2 regions of the Streptomyces sp. NPDC017448 genome follow, and region 2 is predicted to be linked to the other one. Evidence: riboswitches for the same ligand, from Rfam matches in the RefSeq annotation. Region 2 holds a riboswitch; the other holds the start of a gene.

Region 1 (3,400 bases), on a different contig from region 2:
TGAGCCGGTCGATCTCGTCCGCGACGAACTGCGCCTCGTCGTGCTCGGTGTCCGCGACATAGCCGGTGATGCGGGCGCCGGAGCCGGCGTTGGTCCAGAGGTTCTTGGGGCGGCGGCTCTCGTTGCGCTCGATGACGGCGTTGGCGGCGGAGAGGATCGTCTGCGTGGAGCGGTAGTTCTGCTCCAGCAGGATCGTCGTGGCGTCGGGGTAGTCCTCCTCGAACTGGAGGATGTTGCGGATGGTCGCGCCCCGGAAGGCGTAGATCGACTGGTCCGCGTCGCCGACCACGCACAGCTCGGCGGGGGCGTCGTTCTCCCCGGCCGGGCCGACCAGCTCCCGTACCAGCGTGTACTGGGCGTGGTTGGTGTCCTGGTACTCGTCGACGAGGACGTGGCGGAAGCGGCGGCGGTAGTGCTCGGCGACGTCCGGGAACGCCTGGAGCAGGTGGACCGTCGTCATGATGATGTCGTCGAAGTCCAGGGCGTTGGCCTCGCGCAGGCGGGCCTGGTAGAGCGCGTACGCCTGGGCGAGGGTCTTCTCGAACCCGTCCGCCGCCTGCCCGGCGAAGGTCTCCTCGTCGATGAGCTCGTTCTTGAGGTTGGAGACCTTGGCGGTGAAGGACTTCGGCGGGTAGCGCTTGGGGTCCAGGTCCAGATCGCGGCAGACCAGGGCCATCAGCCGCTTGGAGTCGGCGGCGTCGTAGATCGAGAACGACGAGGTGAAGCCGAGCTTCTTCGACTCGCGGCGCAGGATGCGGACGCACGCGCTGTGGAAGGTCATGACCCACATGGCGTTGGCGCGCGGGCCGACGAGCTGCTCGACGCGCTCCTTCATCTCGCCGGCGGCCTTGTTGGTGAAGGTGATCGCGAGGATCTGCCCGGGGTGGGTGCCGCGCTCGGCCAGCAGGTGGGCGATGCGGTGGGTGAGCACCCGGGTCTTGCCGGAGCCGGCCCCGGCGACGATGAGCAGCGGCGACCCGGCGTGCACGACGGCGGCGCGCTGCTCGGTGTTCAGCCCGTCGAGCAGCGCGGCGGGCTCGACCGCCGGGCGGGGCTGGCCGCCCCGGTAGTACCCGTCCCGGGGCGGCGGGGACGCGTCGTGGACGTCCTCGAAAAGTCCCTCCGGCACCTCTTCGGGCGCGTGGTCCTCGGGGGGCGGCGGGGGGCCGTCCTCCGCGGGCTGGAGGCCGGTCAGGAAACTGTCGTCAAAGAGGCTGCTCATCGCCTCCCGAGTCTAGGCCGCCGGACCGACAACCTTCCCCCGAAGCCGTCGAGCGGCCCTCCGGGCCCGGACGCACGGAGAGCGGACGCCCACGTTCCGTGAGGGAGTGCCCGGTCGGAGGGGGCGCCGGGCCTCTGTTCCGGGAAGGTCACGAAAATGTATCGGGCATATCGCTCACCGTCCTTCCCAGCGGCGGGGGGCTTTGGCTAGCGTGCTCGCTCAGGTGATCCGTACCTCCCTGGGGCGAACCGCGCCCGACGGTCGCCTCCGCCGAATCCGTCCCGGCCCCCCGGCCGTTCGGAACCGGGGACCCACACGCAGAACCGGGGTGAATCGGTCCGCGCCCCGGCGCGCGGACCGTAGGACAGCCTTCCGTTCCGTCCGAACCCGACAGCTAACCCGGTAGGCGGTCCACGGAAGGAGATGCCGGTCGTGGCATCGCATCGCAAACCGCGTACGAAGGTGCGCTCCACCACCCCCGCCGTCGGGCTGACGACGGCCGCGCTGGCCTCCGTGACGCTGCTCTCCACGCAGAGCGCCGCGGCCGCGCCCGCGGAGCCGAAGCCCGCGATCGAGGAGGTCCGCAAGAAGGTCGACGCCCTCTACCGGCAGGCGGGGGCCGCGACCCAGGAGTACAACCGGGCGAAGGCCGCCTCCGGGACGCAGCAGAAGAAGGTCGACGCGCTCCTCTCCGACGTGGCGAAGCGGACCGAGGAGATCAACGAGGCCCGCCGGGCGCTGGGCTCCTACGCGGCGGCCCAGTACCGCAGCGGCGGCATCGCGCCCACGGCGACGTTCTTCCTGGCGGACGACCCGCAGGGGTACTTCGACCAGAGCCGGCTGATGGACCGGGCGACGGAGCGGCAGCAGAGGGCCGTGAGCGAGTTCCGTACGCAGCAGGCGTCGGCGGCGAAGAAGCGCGCGGAGGCGGTGAAGAGCCTGGAGGCCCTCACCGAGACGCAGGCCACCCTCGCCTCCAGCAAGAAGGACGTGCAGAGCAAGCTCACCGAGGCGCGCGGCCTGCTGTCCCGGCTGACCGCCGAGGAGAAGGCGCGGCTGGCGGAGCTGGAGCGCGAGAAGGAGGCCGAGGCCAGGGAGAAGGCGGCGCGGCTGGCCGCCCGGCAGGCCGCCGAGGCGAAGGAGCGGGCCGCGGCCGAGGAGAAGGCCCGCGAGGAGGCGGCGAAAGGGTCCGGCGACGGCTCGGGCGGCGGGACGGGCACGGGTTCCGGGACGGGCACGGGTTCCGGCTCCGGCACGGACAGCGGTTACGCCGCCAAGGCGGAGAAGGTGCTGGCCTTCGCCCGCGCCCAGATCGGGAAGCCGTACGTGTGGGGGGCGACGGGCCCGTCCTCGTACGACTGCTCGGGGCTGACGCAGGCGGCCTGGCGGGAGGCGGGGGTGGCGCTGCCCCGGACGACCTGGGACCAGGTCGAGTTCGGCACGCGGGTCGCCACGGCCGACCTCCGACCGGGCGACCTGGTCTTCTTCTACGACGACATCAGCCACGTCGGGATCTACCGGGGCGAGGGGATGATGATCCACGCCCCGAAGCCGGGCGCGAACGTGCGCGAGGAGTCGATCTACTCCATGCCGATCTACGGGAGCGTGCGACCGGCGTAGCCGCCCCGCCCCGGGGTGCGGGGCGGGGCGGCCCGGGCACGGCCTACGCGGGGCGGGGCGGCCCGGACACGGCCGGCCCGCCCCGGCCTTCTCAGGTCCAGACCGTGGCGATGAAGATGTTGGCGACGGTCAGCCCGCCGACCGCCATGAACACGCCCTTGTCGACCTTCTCCTCGTCGCGCTTGACGTAGACCAGGGCCAGGATCACGACCAGCAGCGCCAGCTTGACGCCGATCTTGACGTTGTTGACGGCCTGGTCGTCGGCCTGGTTGAGGCCGACCAGGGCGATGCCGGTGATCAGCATGGTCAGCGCACCGTGGAGCATCGCGGGGCCGAACCGAACGGCCCCCTCCCCCACGGCCTTCATCTGGGTCAGAAAGCCGCCCAGCAGGGAGGCGATGCCGATGACGTGCAGGGCGACGACAACATTGATGAGTACGTCCATAGCTCCGGAGCCTAGCCATGGCCAAGGTTTTACCTTCCATTGAGGTAAGCCTTCCCCGGGGACGCTCTCCGGTATCGACCGGCCCGGCACAGGGGCACATCGGTGATCACCTG
Region 2 (3,400 bases):
TCTCCGCGCCCCAGCGCAGGGCCTCGGAGAAGGACTCGGCGCCGATCGGCGCGATCATGAACTCCTGGATGTCCACGTTGGAGTCGGCGTGCGAGCCGCCGTTCAGGATGTTCATCATCGGAACGGGCAGCAGGTGGGCGTTCGGGCCGCCGAGGTAGCGGAAGAGCGGCAGGTCCGACGCCTCGGAGGCGGCGTGCGCGACGGCCAGCGAGACGCCGAGGATGGCGTTGGCGCCGAGCGACGCCTTGTTCTCGGTGGCGTCCAGGTCGAACATCGCCTGGTCGATGAGGCGCTGCTCGGTGGCGTCGTACCCGACGAGCTCCGGGCCGATCTGCTCGATGACGGCGAGGACGGCCTTCTCGACGCCCTTGCCCTGGTAGCGGTTGGGGTCGCCGTCGCGAAGCTCGATGGCCTCGAACGCGCCGGTGGAGGCGCCGGACGGAACGGCAGCACGGCCCGTGCTGCCGTCGTCGAGGCCGACCTCGACCTCGACCGTGGGGTTGCCCCGGGAGTCGAGGATTTCCCTGGCTACGACGACGTCGATGGACGGCACGAGGCATCTCCTTCTGGGATCTGACACTGGTTGTGCAGGGTCACTGTGGCCTTGCGACCCGAGCCTATCCGGCTCGGCCCCGTTGACCGGCCGACCGCCCGCCTCCTGGGACGAAAAAGGGGCCGGGAGCGTGCGTATCGGGGCGAAACTCCAGAAATCTACTGAGCGGTAACCACAAGAGGTGAACGCAGCCGGGTGCGCTTCCCGCCTCCCGTCACGAAGAACCCGGCCCGGCGCGCCGGGGGGAGCGCGCCGGGCCGGGAAGCCGTGCGGGGGAGGGGGCCGCCGGACGCCCTCCCCCCGGGGAGGAGAGACGGCGGTTACTTCAGGTGGAGCTGCTGGCCCGGGAAGATCAGGTTCGCGTCCTCGACGATGTCGTCGTTGAGCTGGAAGAGCTTGCTCCAGCCGCCCTTGACGCCCTCCTTCTGAGCGATCTTGCTCAGGGTGTCGCCGGTCTTGACCTTGTACTCGCCGTCGCCCTTGCGGACCTTCTCGCCGGTCGGGGTGGTGACGGTCTTCTTGCTCTCGGCCTGCGGAGCGGCCTTCGGCGCGGCCTGCGGAGCGGAGCGCTGCTCGGAGCGCGTGGTGGGCTGCTCGGCCTCGCGCTCGGGCTGCGCCTGCTGGGACTGGCCGGAGCCGGTGTTGACACCCGGGTCCACGCCGTCGTTGGTCAGGCCGCCCGCACCGGCGCAGGCCCAGGCGCCCGGGCCCTGCATGTCGAGAAGCTTCTCGGCGGTGGCGATCTGCTGGTCCTTGGAGGCCAGGTCGGCGCGGGCGGCGTACTGCGTACCGCCGGCGGCGGCCCAGCTGGACTGGGAGAACTGCAGGCCGCCGTAGTAGCCGTTGCCGGTGTTGATGGACCAGTTGCCGCCGGACTCGCACTGGGCGACGGCGTCCCAGGTCTCGACGGAGGCGGCGGAGGCGCTGGTCGCACCCATCAGCGGGACGGCGACGGCGGCGCCGGTGACGCCCACCAGGGTGGCGATACGGGTGGCCTTGGACGGGCGGCGGTGCTTGCCCTTGCTGTTCAGCAGCATGGAACGAATCTCCTCACCGACGCCTACGAGGTGAGCTGTCGGGTTCGGGCTGATGAGTTGCCCGGCCGTGCGTCCTTGCGCACCGCTTCACCCCTAGCCGGCTCCGTACGGCCCCGTCTTCTCGACGAGGCGTCCGGGCCCGGCGGCTTACCTGGGTCCCCCGCTCCTGCCTACGGCGCTTGCGCGTCTGTTCCCTCCGGCCGCCGGCAGGATTCGGCGTGACGGTCGTCGGGGCCCGCGGTGCGAGCGGCTTAGACCGTAAACACAGCCAACCCCGACATTCAAGGACGGACATAGGGGACAATCAGTCCGAACTCGCCGCCAGGGCCCGCCCGTTTCCGCAGGTCGGGGGCGATCCGCCCGGATCGGCCGGGTGAAATGCGTGAGTTGAAGCAAAGAGACCCATGTCTCACTTACGCAAAAGTGGACATAGGTCTCTGAACTGCCCACATTTTCGGGGCGTTTTCCTGCCGGGGGTCAGTCGGCGGCGGGCTTCTCGGCGCTCTCCGGCGCGGCCGGATCGACGCCCGGTTCGGCCTTCCGGTCCAAGCCCAGGTCCAGGTTCTGGCCGGGCAGGATCAGGTCCGGGTCGGGGCCCAGGACGTCCTTGTTGGTCTCGTACAGGCCCGTCCAGCCACCGGGGAGCTCCTGCGCGTCGGCGATCGACCAGAGGTTGTCGCCGGCCCTCACCGTGTATCCGCCCGGCGCGCCGCCGTTCCTCGCGCCTCCGTTCCTCGCGTCGCCGTCACCGCGCGAGGCGTGCCGGCCGGAACCGCGCGGGCCGTCGCCCTCCCGTTCGGCCTTCTCGGGCGCGGGGGCGCCGCGGTGCTTGCCGCCGCTCCGACGGTCCTCGCCGCTTTCGCCCGCCGGGGCCTCGGTGCCGGCCGAGGGGCCCGCCTCAGGGGCGTCGGAGGCCGGCGGGTCGGTGGGCGTCGCGGAGGGGCCGGGGGCTCCGGTCTCTTCTTCCGCAGCGCCCTTCTCCGGCGTGCCGCCCTTCTCGCCCCCGCCCTTCTCCTCGGTTTCGCCGGATGCGCCGGATTCATCGGCCTTGTCGCCCGTGTCCGCTTCACCGGTCGGCGCGGCCGAGGGGTCGGCGGCGGGATCGGCGGGCGGAGGGGTGCCGGGGTCGACGCCGGGCAGGCTGCCGTCCACCGCGAGGCCGGAGATCACCGCGCAGCTCGGCCACGCCTTGGGGCCCTGGTCGTCCAGGACCTTCTCGGCGATGGAGATCTGCTGGGACCGGCTGGCGAGGTCGGCGCGGGGCGCGAACTCCGTGCCGCCGTACGCCGACCAGGTCGCCTGCGAGAACTGGAGCCCGCCGTAGTGGCCGTTGCCGAGGTCGGCGCTCCACGTTCCGCCGCTCTCGCACTCCGCCACCCGGTCCCAGGTGGCCGAGTCGGCCGCGTGCGCGCCGCTCGCGCCGAGCAGCGGGATGGCGATGGCCGATCCCGTCACCCCCGCGGCGACGACGATGGCGGGTGCCTGGCGAGGTCGGCGGTGTCTGCCGTTCGCGGAGCCCATGGGTATGCCTTCCGTGCGACTGACGAGCGAGGTGCCCGGGCGCCGTACGGCGGGTTCACACGCCCCGCGCCCCGGTGCCCGAGTGACGCGTGGGCATGGTGCGGCCCGCACGTCGAACCGTGAACCTAGCGGGATGCGAACGTATGTCACAAGTCGATGCAGCGCAGATCACGTGAAAGTCACAGAGGTGACAGGCTGTCACTTCTCCCGGTCCGGACACCCGGTTCGAACCCGACCGGAAGAGTCCGCAACCCCCGCATGATGAGCCCGCCGCGCCAGCGCAGATCGG

Evidence for each region. Region 2 has a riboswitch for cyclic di-AMP ahead of ACH4K1_RS11085 (transglycosylase family protein). Riboswitches for the same ligand answer to the same signal wherever they lie in the genome.
Region 1: another riboswitch for cyclic di-AMP. It lies ahead of ACH4K1_RS02555 (NlpC/P60 family protein); the one in region 2 lies ahead of ACH4K1_RS11085 (transglycosylase family protein).

What each region holds. Positions count from the first base shown of each region.
Region 1 covers NZ_JBIRLM010000001.1:556,677-560,076, reverse strand. Annotated here, with positions in the region: gene pcrA (DNA helicase PcrA) at 1-1,222, opposite strand, end outside; cyclic di-AMP (ydaO/yuaA leader) riboswitch at 1,481-1,647, shown strand; gene ACH4K1_RS02555 (NlpC/P60 family protein) at 1,646-2,842, shown strand; gene ACH4K1_RS02550 (hypothetical protein) at 2,934-3,287, opposite strand.
Region 2 covers NZ_JBIRLM010000005.1:88,837-92,236, forward strand. Annotated here, with positions in the region: gene eno (phosphopyruvate hydratase) at 1-553, opposite strand, end outside; gene ACH4K1_RS11085 (transglycosylase family protein) at 874-1,590, opposite strand; cyclic di-AMP (ydaO/yuaA leader) riboswitch at 1,596-1,778, opposite strand; gene ACH4K1_RS11090 (transglycosylase family protein) at 2,068-3,111, opposite strand; gene ACH4K1_RS11095 (cytochrome P450) at 3,291-3,400, opposite strand, start outside.